DNA from 3 places in the Streptomyces sp. NPDC014676 genome. Region 1 is predicted to be linked to each of the others. Evidence: riboswitches for the same ligand, from Rfam matches in the RefSeq annotation. Region 1 holds a riboswitch; each other region holds the start of a gene.
What was found. A riboswitch is a leader RNA that binds a small molecule or an ion and turns the genes downstream of it on or off. The one in region 1 is predicted to bind thiamine pyrophosphate.
Positions count from the first base shown of each region.

Region 1 (4,308 bases):
GCCGCCCCGGCCGGCGGTGTCCGGATCGTGGACGGTCGGGGCCGGGTCAGACCGCGAGCGCCTGGGCGCGGCGCTTCACCTCCGTGCCGCGGTTCTCACTGAGTGCCTGGGCGGGCGTGCCCGGCAGGGAGGGGTCGGGGGTGAAAAGCCATTCCAGCATCTCTTCGTCCGTGAAGCCGTCGTCCCGCAGGAGCGTCAGGGTCCCGGTCAGGCCCTTGACGATCTTGTCCCCGTCGATGAAGGCGGCGGGTACGTGCAGCGCGCGGTTCTCACCTCGGCGTACGGCGATGAGCTGGCCCTCCTTGACCAGCTGCCGGACGCGCGTCACCTCGACACCGAACATCTCGGCGATGTCGGGCAAGGTGAGCCAGGCGGGGACGAGAGCATCGATCTTTGCGTCAATCTCGGTCACGGGACAAGCGTGCCATCTGCCACCGACAGTCGGAAGCCGGCCCCGCCCACCTGGGCGGACGCGCCGGGCCGGGAGTGTCACGCCGTCGCCGACTTCAGGGGTCGCGCCGGGTCCGCCAGCGACTCCGCGTCCATCGCCGTGCCCGCCTCGATCAGCCTGCGTCCCTGCGCCAGGTCCCGGGGCCGTCCCACCGCGAGCAGCGCGACCAGGCGGGACCCCCGCAGCCAGCAGACGCTCCACGCCGCCTCGGCGGGGTCCCCGCGCCACACCGTCCGGTCGGCGTCCGCGTGGTGTCCCGCGTACTGCACGAAGCGCCCGAACTGCTCGGACCAGAAGTACGGCACCGGGTCGTAGGCCACCGGCTCCCGGCCGGTGGCCGTGCCGAGGATGTTCACGGCGACCGTGCGCGGCCCCTGGAGGGCGTTGTCCCAGTGGTGGACCAGCAGACGCTCGCCGTAGCGCCCGGACGGGAAGGACGCGCAGTCGCCGACCGCGTACACGTCCGGCAGGGAGGTCGCCAGATGGCGGTCGGCGACGACCTCCCCGTGCGCCCCGAGCTCGATTCCGGAGCCCGCCAGCCATGCGGTGGCGGGCCGGGCCCCGATGCCGACGACCACGGCGCCCGCGGGCAGCCGCGTGCCGTCGTCCAGGACCGCGGCGCCGGGTTCGACGCGCTCCACGCGCGCGTGCGTGCGCAGGGTGACGCCCGCCTCGGCGTACCAGGCGGCCATCGGGACGGTCACCTCGGCGGGCAGCGCCTCGACGAGCGGCCGTTCCCCCGCCTCCACGACGGTGACCGCGCAGCCCGCCTCGCGGGCCGCCGTGGCGAACTCCGCGCCGATCCAGCCGGCGCCGACCACCACGATGTCGTGCTGCCGCGCGAGCACCGGCCGCAGCCGCGCGACGTCGTCCAGGGTGCGCAGCAGGTGCACGCCGGGCACGCCCTCCGCGCCCGGCAGCCGGAGCGGTTCCGCACCGGTGGCAACCACCAGGACGTCGTACGGGACGGGCCCGTTCTCCGTGTCCAGTTCGTGGTCGGCGGGGCGCAGGCCGAGCACCTCGCAGCCGAGCCGCAGTTCGACGCCGGCGTCCTCGAAGTCGACGTCGAAGGCGGAGTCCTCGGCCTTGCCGAGCAGCACCGCCTTGGACAACGGCGGTCTGTCGTACGGCTGGTGGGGTTCCGCGCCGATCAGGGTCACGGCGCCGGTGAAGCCCTGCTCCCGCAGGGCGAGGGCGGTCTGCACGCCGGCCATGCCCGCGCCCGCCACCACCACCCGCCGCGGCTCGGACCGTCCCGGTCCCTGCGTCTGCTCGCTCACCCGATCACCTTAGACACCTGACGCGGCATCATCGCCGAGCTGTTCCACCACGCTCGTCCCACTGCCCGGCTGCGACTCCCACTGCCAGTTCTCCTCCAGCCGTACCCGCCCGTCGGGCAGCTCCACGACCGTCGACACGCAGTGCCCCGAGGAGGTCGTGCCGTCCCGCTTGAGCTGCACGTACCGGAAGTCCAGCCGGTCCCCCGCGCGGGTGCCCACCAGGTACCCGCGTACGACGTCGCCGCCCGCGTACTCGGCCCAGATCTCGCCGCCCCGCTCGTGGTAGACGAACCGGGTGCGGGTGCCGACCTGGCCGGGGGCCTGGTCGGCCACGGGGGCGAGGACGAGTCCGTCGAGTGATGGTGCCACGCGGAGGCTCCCTTACAAGCGCGGTGTACTGCGGGCTAGGGTGGCCAACGTACAAGCACTCGCGGGAGCCCGGACGCACCGGGCTGAGAGGGAGGCTGGCGGCCTCCGACCGTACGAACCTGATCCGGGTCATGCCGGCGAAGGGAGGGGCTGGACGCCCATGTCGCCCACGCGCACCTCAGACGTCCTCGTCGTCGGGGGCGGGATCATCGGTCTGGTCACGGCCTGGCGGGCCGCGCAGCGCGGTCTCGCCACGGCCGTGGTGGACCCCGGGCCGGGCGGCGGAGCCGCCGAGGTGGCCGCCGGGATGCTGGCCGCCGTCACGGAACTGCACTACGGCGAGGAGACCCTGCTCGGTCTGAACCTCGCCTCCGCGCGGCGCTATCCCGGCTTCGCGGCCGAACTGACCGAGCTGACCGGCCACGACCTCGGCTACCGCGCGTGCGGCACGCTCGCCGTGGCACTGGACGCCGACGACCGCGCCCACCTGCGGGAACTGCACGCCCTGCAGCAGCGGTCGGGGCTGGACTCGCAGTGGCTGTCCGGGCGGGACTGCCGGCGCCTGGAGCCGATGCTCGCGCCGGGGGTGCGCGGCGGCCTGCGGGTGGACGGCGACCACCAGATCGACCCCCGGCGGCTGGCGGCCGCGCTGGTCACCGCCTGCGAGCGCGCGGGCGTGACCGTCCACCGCGCGCGGGCCGAGCGGCTCGTCGTCGCGGGAGACCGCGCGACGGGCGTGGTCACGGCCGACGGCACCGAGCTGGGTGCCGGGCAGGTGGTGCTCGCCGCGGGCAGCCTCAGCGGGCGGCTCGCGGGCGTCCCGGCGGACGTCCTGCCTCCCGTGCGTCCCGTGAAGGGGCAGGTGGTGCGGCTGACGATGCCCGCGCGGCACGGTCCCTTCCTGAACCGGACCGTGCGGGCCGTGGTGCGCGGCAGCCATGTCTACCTGGTGCCGCGCGAGAACGGCGAGCTGGTGATCGGGGCGACCAGCGAGGAGATGGGCTGGGACACCACCGTGACCGCGGGCGGCGTGTACGAGCTGCTGCGCGACGCCCACGAGCTGGTCCCCGGCATCACCGAGCTGCCGCTGACCGAGACCCGGGCCGGACTGCGCCCCGCCTCCCCCGACAACGCGCCGCTGCTCGGCCCGACGGAGCTCGAGGGGCTGCTGCTCGCCACCGGCCACTACCGCAACGGCGTCCTGCTGACGCCGGTCACCGGCGACGCCATGGCGGAGGCCCTGACCACCGGCGCCCTGCCGGAGGTGGCCCGCCCGTTCACCCCCCGGCGCTTCGGCGCCGCCGTCCGCACGGAGCAGCCCGCATGAACGTCTCGGTCAACGGGGAGCGCCGGGAGTTCGCGCCCGGCACGGCTCTCGACCTCGTCGTGAAGTCACTCACCGCGGCCCCCTCCGGGGTGGCCGCCGCCCTCAACGAAACCGTCGTCCCGCGCGCGCAGTGGCCCGCCACGCCCCTCAGCGAGGGTGACCGGGTGGAAGTCCTGACCGCCGTCCAGGGAGGCTGACCATGGCCGACGATCCGTTCCTCCTCGGTGGTACGTCCTTCACGTCCCGCCTGATCATGGGCACCGGCGGGGCGCCGAGCCTCGACGTGCTGGAGCGGGCGCTGGTGGCGTCCGGGACGGAGCTGACGACCGTCGCGATGCGGCGGGTGGACCCCACGGTGCACGGGTCCGTGCTGTCGGTGCTGGAGAGGCTGGGCATCCGGGTGCTGCCGAACACGGCGGGGTGCTTCACCGCCGGGGAGGCGGTGCTCACCGCGCGCCTCGCGCGGGAGGCGCTCGGCACGGACCTGGTCAAGCTGGAGGTCATCGCCGACGAGCGGACGCTGCTGCCGGACCCGGTCGAGCTGCTGGACGCGGCGGAGACGCTGGTCGACGACGGGTTCACGGTGCTGCCGTACACGAACGACGATCCGGTGCTGGCGCGGAAGCTGGAGGACGTGGGGTGTGCGGCGGTCATGCCGCTGGGGTCGCCGATCGGGTCGGGGCTGGGGATCCGGAATCCGCACAACTTCGAGTTGATCGTGGAGCGGGCGGGGGTGCCGGTGATTCTGGACGCGGGGGCGGGGACGGCGTCGGATGTGGCGCTGGCGATGGAGCTGGGGTGCGCGGGGGTGATGCTGGCGTCCGCCGTCACCCGGGCGCAGGAGCCGGTGCTGATGGCTTCCGCGATGCGGTGTGCCGTGG
Region 1 is NZ_JBIBZI010000008.1:379,940-384,247, forward strand. Features, by position in the region: gene ACF1DX_RS24210 (Rv2175c family DNA-binding protein) at 47-412, opposite strand; gene ACF1DX_RS24215 (NAD(P)/FAD-dependent oxidoreductase) at 490-1,731, opposite strand; gene ACF1DX_RS24220 (hypothetical protein) at 1,741-2,100, opposite strand; TPP riboswitch at 2,152-2,263, shown strand; gene thiO (glycine oxidase ThiO) at 2,261-3,427, shown strand; gene thiS (sulfur carrier protein ThiS) at 3,424-3,624, shown strand; gene ACF1DX_RS24235 (thiazole synthase) at 3,627-4,308, shown strand, end outside.

Region 2 (4,308 bases), on a different contig from region 1:
CGACGTACGCGTCTCGCCGGTGGACCCCGACGCGCTGGGCGAGGTGCTGATCCGGCTTCAGGTCGGCAGCGACCAGGCACTGTTCCGTTCGTCGACCGCACCGCTCGTGGCCTTCCTCGACCGCACCGACAAGCTGGTGCCACTGGGCCAGGAGGGGGCTCTCGCCGACTTCGACGCCCACCTCGACGACGCGCTGGACCGGATCCTGGCGGAGCAGAGCGCCGGCTGAAGCGTTACGCCAGGCGGGTGGACCGGTGGCGGAACGCTTCAGCGCGCTCCGCCCGCCGCACAGGACGTCAGCGCTTACGGCGCCTGCCCCGCCCACCGCGCCCCACGGCCGGCCGTGCGTCCGGTGCCGGCCCGGTCCCCTGCGCCCGTGCCTGAGACGTCGGGCGGTCGGCCGAGACCACCAGCGCGGCCAGGGCCGTGGTCACCGGCACCGAGGCGACCAGGCCGATCGAGCCGATCAGGGTGCGCACGATCTCCTCCGCGACCAGCTCGCTGTTGGCGACCGTCCCCACGCCGCTCTGCGCGATGGAGAACAGCAGTAGCAGCGGCAGCGCGGCGCCCGCGTAGGCGAGGACCAGCGTGTTGACCACGGACGCGATGTGATCGCGGCCGATGCGGATGCCCGCGCGGTACAGCCCGCGCCAGCCCGTCGACGGGTTGGCCTCGTGCAGCTCCCAGACCGCGGACGTCTGGGTGACCGTCACGTCGTCGAGGACACCGAGCGAACCGATGATGACGCCGGCCAGCAGCAGACCGCTCATGTCGATCCCGGGATACAGCCCGTGGATCAGACCGGTGTTGTCGTCGGTGTTGCCGGTCAGCGCGGCCCACCCGATGAACACCGAGCCCAGGACGCCGATCAGCAGCAGCGAGATCAGTGTGCCGAGCACCGCCACCGACGTGCGCGCCGACAGCCCGTGACACAGGTACAGCGCGATCAGCATGATCGCGCTCGCCCCCACCACCGCCACGACCAGCGGGTTCGCCCCCTGCAGGATCGCGGGCAGGATGAAGAAGTTGAGCACCAGGAAGCTGATCGCCAGCGCGACCAGCGCCATGACGCCGCGCAGCCGCCCCACGGCCACGACGGCGAGCGCGAAGACGCCCGCGAGCAGTGCCAACGGGAAGCGCCGGTTCACATCGGTGACCGAGTACTGGAGATCCTCGGGCGCGGAGGGCTCATAGGCCACCACGACCTTCTGGCCCTCGCTCAGCTGCCGGGACTGGTCCGGCTGCACGATCTCGTTGAACGTACGGCCCTTGTCGTCACCGGTGTCGACCCGGATCGTGGCCTTCTTGCAGGTGCCGTCCGCCTGCTGCTGGGCGGACGAGCCCTCGGCGGTGGAGGTGTCGCCGGTCGGGACGCCTCCGGAGGCGTTGACGGACTGGCAGCTCAGCTCGACCACCTTGGTGACCGTGGCGTGCTGCGTCTGCCGGTCGAAGCCGACGCCGGTGCGTTCGTGCGCCGGGGCACCGCCCGGCCACAGTACGGCGAGCCCGATCAACACCGCCGCCGCGAACGGGATGAGGATCGCCGCGATGACCTTGCGCAGGTGCTGGGAGACAGGCGCCGCCGGGCCGTGACCGTGGCTGTGCCCGTGCCCATGGGCATGGCCGCCGCCGTCTCCGGCGCCGGGCGGGCGCGACGGTTCGGGCGGTGGGAACGGAGGAGGTTGAGTGGGGGTCACCGCCCGATCATCGCAAGAACGGGGTGGGCCCTCTGTTCACCGCGCCAGAAATGACGCTAGCGTGGAGTCGCTTTTGTACACGCGGGAGCTCGGAGCACCGGGCTGAGAGGGCGCTGACCTCCGTCCCAGCGACGTTTCACATGAAACATCACCGTAGGTGAGTGATGTTTCCCACGGAACGTCGACAGACGGAAACCGCTGCGTCGACCGCCGAACCTGTTACCGGGTAATGCCGGCGTAGGGAGTAGGTCTCATGACCAACAAGGACGCACGCACGCCTGCCTCCACGCAGAACCCGACGGAGACGTCGGTGGACGGGGAGGCCGGGAAGTCCATCGGCTGGCACAAGGCGTACGTCGAGGGCACACGCCCCGACCTGCGGGTGCCGGTCCGTCAGGTGCACCTCACCAACGGGCAGTCGGTCACGCTGTACGACACATCGGGCCCGTACACCGATCCGCTCGTCGACACCGACGTCCGCCGGGGCCTGGCCCCGCTGCGGGAGAACTGGATCGTCTCCCGCGGCGACACGGAGGAGTACGCGGGCCGCCCCGTCCGTCCCAAGGACGACGGGATCAAGCACACCTCTCCGCGCGGGGGCCTGCGCAACCTGGACGCCGTGTTCCCCGGCCGGCCGCGCCTGCCGCGCCGGGGCCGCGCCGGCCGGGCGGTCACACAGCTCGCGTACGCGCGCCGCGGTGAGATCACGCCCGAGATGGAGTACGTGGCGATCCGGGAGAACGTCGCGCCCGAAGTGGTCCGCGAGGAGATCGCGGCGGGCCGGGCGGTGCTGCCGGCCAACGTCAACCACCCGGAGATCGAGCCGATGATCATCGGCAAGCGGTTCCTGGTGAAGGTCAACGCCAACATCGGCAACTCGGCGGTGACGTCCTCCATCGAGGAGGAGGTCGAGAAGATGACCTGGGCGACCCGCTGGGGCGCCGACACGGTCATGGACCTCTCCACCGGCCGGAACATCCACACCACCCGGGAGTGGGTGCTGCGCAACTCCCCCGTCCCCATCGGCACCGTGCCGCTCTACCAGGCACTGGAGAAGGTCGACGGCCGGGCCGAGGAACTGACCTGGGAGATCTACAAGGACACGGTTGTCGAGCAGGCCGAACAGGGCGTGGACTACATGACGGTCCACGCGGGCGTGCGCCTGGCGTACGTGCCGCTCACCGCGAACCGCAAGACCGGCATCGTCTCGCGCGGCGGCTCGATCATGGCCGCGTGGTGCCTGGCGCACCACAAGGAGTCGTTCCTGTACGAGAACTTCGAGGAGCTCTGCGAGATCCTCGCCGCGTACGACGTCACGTACTCGCTCGGCGACGGCCTGCGGCCCGGGTCCATCGCGGACGCCAACGACGAGGCGCAGTTCGCGGAGTTGCGCACGCTCGGGGAACTCAACACGGTCGCGAAGCGTTTCAACGTACAGACCATGATCGAGGGCCCGGGACATGTCCCGATGCACAAGATCAAGGAGAACATCGACCTTCAGCAGGAGATCTGCGATGAAGCCCCGTTCTATACGCTCGGCCCGCTGACGACGGACGTCGCGCCCGCATACGACCACATCACGTCCGGCATCGGTGCCGCGATGATCGCCTGGTGGGGCACGGCCATGCTCTGCTACGTCACGCCCAAGGAGCACCTGGGCCTGCCCAACCGTGACGACGTCAAGACCGGCGTCATCACCTACAAGATCGCCGCCCACGCCGCCGACCTCGCCAAGGGCCACCCGGGTGCCCAGGAGTGGGACGACGCGCTGTCCGACGCCCGCTTCGAGTTCCGGTGGGAGGACCAGTTCAACCTCGCCCTCGACCCGGACACGGCACGCGAGTTCCACGACGAGACCCTGCCGGCGGAACCCGCCAAGACGGCCCACTTCTGCTCGATGTGCGGTCCGAAATTCTGTTCGATGAAAATCTCCCAGGACATCCGTCGTGAACACGGCGGAAGCCGGGACGAGATCGAGGAGGGGATGGCTCAGAAGTCGAAGGAGTTCGCGGAGGCGGGCAATCGCGTGTATCTGCCGATCACGAACTGAGCGTTCACCGCGGACGGCGTGGGGGCGGTGCCCGTCGTGGGTACCGTTCCCGCGGGGCGGCAGGTGCGGCGGCCCCTCCCCTTCGCCGGGGCGGGTGGGCAGACTGGCCCCATGACAGCGAGTCCGATGAGCAAGGGGTCCAATCTTCCCGTCGATGCCCGTGCGGTGCGCGTTGAGCTCGCTTGGGAGGCCGGGACCGGTGTGCCCGACATCGATGCCTCGGCGCTGCTCCTCACGGAGGCCGGGCGGGTGCGGGACGACGGGGATTTCGTCTTCTACAACCAGCCTCGTCACACGTCCGGCGCGGTGAGGCATCTCGGGAAACAGCGCGGCGCGCGGGAGACGACCGACACCGTGGAGGTGGACCTGGGTGCCGTGGAGGGGGTGGTCGAGCGGATCGTGCTGTGCGCGTCGGCGGACGGCGGGACGTTCGGGCAGGTGCCGGGACTGGTACTCAGGCTGCTCGACGCCGGGGCGGGGACCGAGCTGGCCCGGTTCGACATGGCGGCGGGGACGGAGACCGCGTTCATCGGCGGCGAGCTGTACCGGCGGCAGGGGAAG
Region 2 is NZ_JBIBZI010000004.1:22,453-26,760, reverse strand. Features, by position in the region: gene ACF1DX_RS12750 (SsgA family sporulation/cell division regulator) at 1-229, shown strand, start outside; gene ACF1DX_RS12745 (YibE/F family protein) at 297-1,697, opposite strand; TPP riboswitch at 1,769-1,958, shown strand; gene thiC (phosphomethylpyrimidine synthase ThiC) at 1,951-3,747, shown strand; gene ACF1DX_RS12735 (VWA domain-containing protein) at 3,859-4,308, shown strand, end outside.
Region 2: linked by a shared signal. The riboswitch ahead of thiC (phosphomethylpyrimidine synthase ThiC) and the one ahead of thiO (glycine oxidase ThiO) in region 1 are both predicted to bind thiamine pyrophosphate.

Region 3 (4,308 bases), on a different contig from region 1:
ACCAGCCGCAGCGCGGTCTCCCGGCGCCGTACGGTCCAGGCGTGCAGGGCGAGGATCGCGCCCACGGCGACGAACTGGACCATCGTCAGGACGGCGGCCGTGGACAGGTCGAAGATCTCGGAGGTCTGCCGGTAGATCTCCACTTCGAGGGTGGAGAAGGTGGGTCCGCCGAGGATCTGCACCACGCCGAAGGAGGTGAAGGTGAACAGGAAGACCATCAGCGCCGCCGCGGCCACGGCGGGCGCGAGCGCGGGCAGGGTGACGGTCCGCCAGGCCGCGAACCGGGAGGCGCCGAGCATCCGCGCGGCCTCCTCCTGCCGCGGGTCGAGCTGGGACCAGAGCCCGCCCACGGTGCGTATGACGACGGCGTAGTTGAAGAAGACGTGCGCGAGCAGGATCGCCCACACGGTGGTGTCCAGGCGCACGCCCCACAGCTCGTCGAGGAGTCCGCCGCGTCCGACGAGCGCCATGAACGCCGTACCGACGACGACCGTCGGCAGCACGAACGGCACGGTGATCACGGCCCGCAGCACCTGCCTGCCGGGGAAGTCGAAGCGGGCGAGGACATAGGCGCCGGGCAGGGCGATCAGCAGGGTGAGGGCGGTGGAGACGAGGGCCTGCCAGGTGGTGAACCACAGGACCTGACGGACGTCGGACTGCGCCAGTACGTCCCCGATCCGCCCGAGCTGCCAGGTCCCGTCGGTCTTCAGTCCGCGCGCGACGATCGCGGTGACGGGATAGGCGAAGAAGACGGCGAAGAACGCGACGGGCGCGGCCATCAGGCCGAGCCGCGCCGCGCTCCCGCGCCGGCGCGCCGCGGTCCGCGTCACTTCAGTACGAGCGAGGTCCACGACTTGACCCACTGGTCACGGTGGGCGGCGATCTTCGCCGGGTCCATGGTCTGCGGGTCCTTCGCCTGCGGCCCGGACTTCACGAACTCCTCGGGCACCCGGGCGCCCTCCCGCACCGGGTACACGAACATGTTGAGCGGCATGTCGTCCTGGAACGGCTTGCCGATCAGGAAGTCGAGCAGCGCCTTGCCGCCCTCGGGGTTCCTCGCGTTGCTCAGCAGCCCCGCGTACTCGACCTGACGGAAGCAGGTGCCCTCGGCGACACCGGTGGGCGCGGTCTCCGGCTTCGGGTCGGCGTAGATCACCTCGGCGGGCGGCGAGGAGGCGTACGACACCACCAGCGGCCGGTCGGCCTTGGCCTTCTTTCCGCCGGCCGAGCCGGAGAACTCCTCGTTGTAGGCCTGCTCCCAGCCGTCGACCACCTTCACGCCGTTGGCCTTGAGCTTCTTCCAGTAGTCCTCCCAGCCGTCATCGCCGTACTCTGCGGCCGTCCCGAGCAGGAAGCCGAGGCCGGGCGAGGAGGTGGCGGCGTTCTCGACGACGAGGAGGTCCTTGTAGGCGGGCTCGACCAGGTCGTCGAGGGTCTTCGGCGGGGTCAGGTCGTGCTCGTCGAACCACGCCTTGTCGTAGTTGACGCAGACGTCGCCGGTGTCGACGGGGGTGACCCGGTGCTTGTCCTGGTCCACGCGGTATTCCGGCAGAACCTTGTCCGAGCCCTCGGCCTCGTACGGCTGGAACAGCCCGTTGTCGAGGGCGCGGGAGAGCAGGGTGTTGTCGACGCCGAAGAAGACGTCGCCCTGGGGGTTGTCCTTGGTCAGGATCGCCTTGTTCACGGCCTGCCCGGCGTCGCCGTCCTCGAGGACCTTGAGCTTGTATCCGGACTGCTTCTCGAAGGCGGCGACGACGTCCTTCGACACGGCCCACGAGTTGTGGCTGACGAGGGTCACGGTCCTGGACCCGCCCCCGCCGCTCGCGTCGTCGCCGCCGGACGACCCGCACGCGGACAGCGTGACCAGCCCCAGCCCGACGGCCAGGACCGTGACCTTCTTGGTGATGCCCACTTGATTCCTCCTGGAGTGACCAGGAAGAGACGCGGCCCTGCCCGGGACCCCTGGGCAGGGGTCCCGGGCAGGGCGCAACAGCTCGAGTGATGACCGATCTCCCTACCCAGAATGACCTGGGCCAGGTTCGGAGGGTCTGCGGCCGGTGCCGCACTCTCAGCGCTGTGGCGCTCCCCTGTCGGAATATGCAGATGTTCTTACTCGGGTCACATTACCGTTCGCTCGCGGCGAGCTGACCACACGCCCCGTCGATCTCCTGCCCACGGGTGTCCCGGATCGTCACCGGTACACCGTGCGCGGCGATCGCCTCCACGAACGCCTTCTCGTCCTCGGGACGGGAGGCGGTCCACTTGGAGCCGGGGGTGGGGTTGAGCGGGATGAGGTTGACGTGCACGGGGCGGCCCTTGAGCATCCGTCCGAGCCGGTCACCGCGCCAGGCCTGGTCGTTGATGTCCCGGATGAGGGCGTACTCGATGGACAGCCGCCGGCCCGACGTGGCCGCGTACTCGAACCCGGCGTCGAGGACCTCGCGCACCTTCCACCGCGTGTTCACGGGGACGAGGGTGTCGCGCAGTTCGTCGTCGGGGGCGTGCAGCGAGATGGCGAGCCGGCATTTGAAGCCCTCGCCGGTGAACCGGTGGATCGCCGGGACGAGACCGACGGTGGACACGGTGATCCCGCGCTGCGACAGCCCGAGGCCGTCCGGCTCGGGGTCGGTGAGGCGGCGGATGGCCCCGACGACCCGGTTGTAGTTGGCGAGCGGCTCGCCCATGCCCATGAACACGATGTTGCTCAGCCGCGCCGGGCCGCCGGGCACCTCGCCGTCCCTGAGCGCCCGCATCCCGTCCACGATCTGGTGCACGATCTCGGCGGTGGACAGGTTCCGGTCGAGACCGGCCTGCCCGGTCGCGCAGAACGGGCAGTTCATGCCGCAGCCCGCCTGGGAGCTGATGCACATGGTCACCCGGTCCGGGTAGCGCATCAGCACGGACTCGACGAGCGTCCCGTCGAACAGCTTCCACAGCGTCTTGCGGGTGGTGCCCTGGTCGGTCGACAGATGCCGCACGACCGTCATCAGCTCCGGAAGCAGCGCCTCCCGCAGCTTGCCGCGCGAGCCGGCGGGGATGTCGGTCCACTGCTCCGGGTCGTGCGCGTACCGCGCGAAGTAGTGCTGCGAGAGCTGCTTGGCGCGGAACGGCTTCTCACCGGCCGCGACGACCGCCTCCTTGCGCTCGGCGGGCGTGAGGTCGGCGAGGTGCCGCGGCGGCTTCTTGGCTCCGCGGGGGGCGACGAAAGTAAGTTCTCCGGGCTTAGGCATGGCGTTACCAGTGTCGCAGATCCGCACGGGTGACCCGGTCGGGCTCAGGAGAGGCCGAAGAACAGGACGAAGACGTTGTTCACGTAGGCCTTCGTACGGTGCCATGGGCCGCAGTAGCGGCGCGGCCTGCGGCGGCCCTTCTGGTCGAGGAGCGCCTCTCACCATCGGCAGGGCAGGTCACCGTGGTACCTGCCGTCGTCCCCCCGCCTCGCCTGCGCCACGGAGGGACCCTAACCGACCCGGACAGCGGCCGGGCCCCCGCCCGGGAAGGACGGGGGCCCGGTCCGGCCACGTGGACAGGGATCAGCTGGAGCCGACGAACAACACCAGCAGCAGCCACACCACCGGCGCCGTGGGAAGCAGGGAGTCCAGCCGGTCCATGATGCCGCCATGGCCCGGGAGCAGGGTGCCCATGTCCTTGATGCCCAGGTCGCGCTTGATCATGGACTCGCCCAGGTCACCCAGGGTGGCGCTGGCCGCGACCGCGAGGCCGAGCAGCAGGCCCTGCCACCACACGCCGTCGTCGATCAGGTACTGCATGCACAGCGCGCCGACGACCATCGCGAAGGTCACCGCGCCCAGCAGGCCCTCTCGGGTCTTGCCGGGGCTGATGCGCGGGGCGAGCTTCGTCTTCCCGAAGCGCCAGCCGACCGCGTACGCGCCGGTGTCGCTGACGACCGTCAGCAGCAGGAAGGTCAGGACGCGCCACGGGCCGTCCTCGGCGGTGAGCATCATCGTGACGAAGGTCGCCAGGAACGGCACGTAGAACGTCGCGAAGACACCCGCCGTGACGTCCTTGAGGTAGCCCTCGGGCGGCGCCGTCATACGCCAGACCAGCACCGCCAGCGCGGTGAGCGCCATGGCGACCCACGCGCCCTCGGCCCCCCGGGCGTACCCGGCGACGACCATGGCCGCACCGCCCAGTGCGAGCGGTATCAGGGGCGCCTTGATGCCCTTGCGCTCCCGCAGCCGCGACGTCAGCTCCCACAGGCCCACCACCACGGCGACGGCGACCACGCCGACGAAGACGGCCTTGACGACGAACAGCGACGCGACGATCACCACGCCGAGTCCGACG
Region 3 is NZ_JBIBZI010000011.1:253,970-258,277, reverse strand. Features, by position in the region: gene ACF1DX_RS28260 (ABC transporter permease) at 1-779, opposite strand, end outside; gene ACF1DX_RS28255 (thiamine ABC transporter substrate binding subunit) at 827-1,912, opposite strand; TPP riboswitch at 1,994-2,099, opposite strand; gene rlmN (23S rRNA (adenine(2503)-C(2))-methyltransferase RlmN) at 2,124-3,230, opposite strand; gene ACF1DX_RS28245 (phosphatidate cytidylyltransferase) at 3,534-4,308, opposite strand, start outside.
Region 3: linked by a shared signal. The riboswitch ahead of ACF1DX_RS28255 (thiamine ABC transporter substrate binding subunit) and the one ahead of thiO (glycine oxidase ThiO) in region 1 are both predicted to bind thiamine pyrophosphate.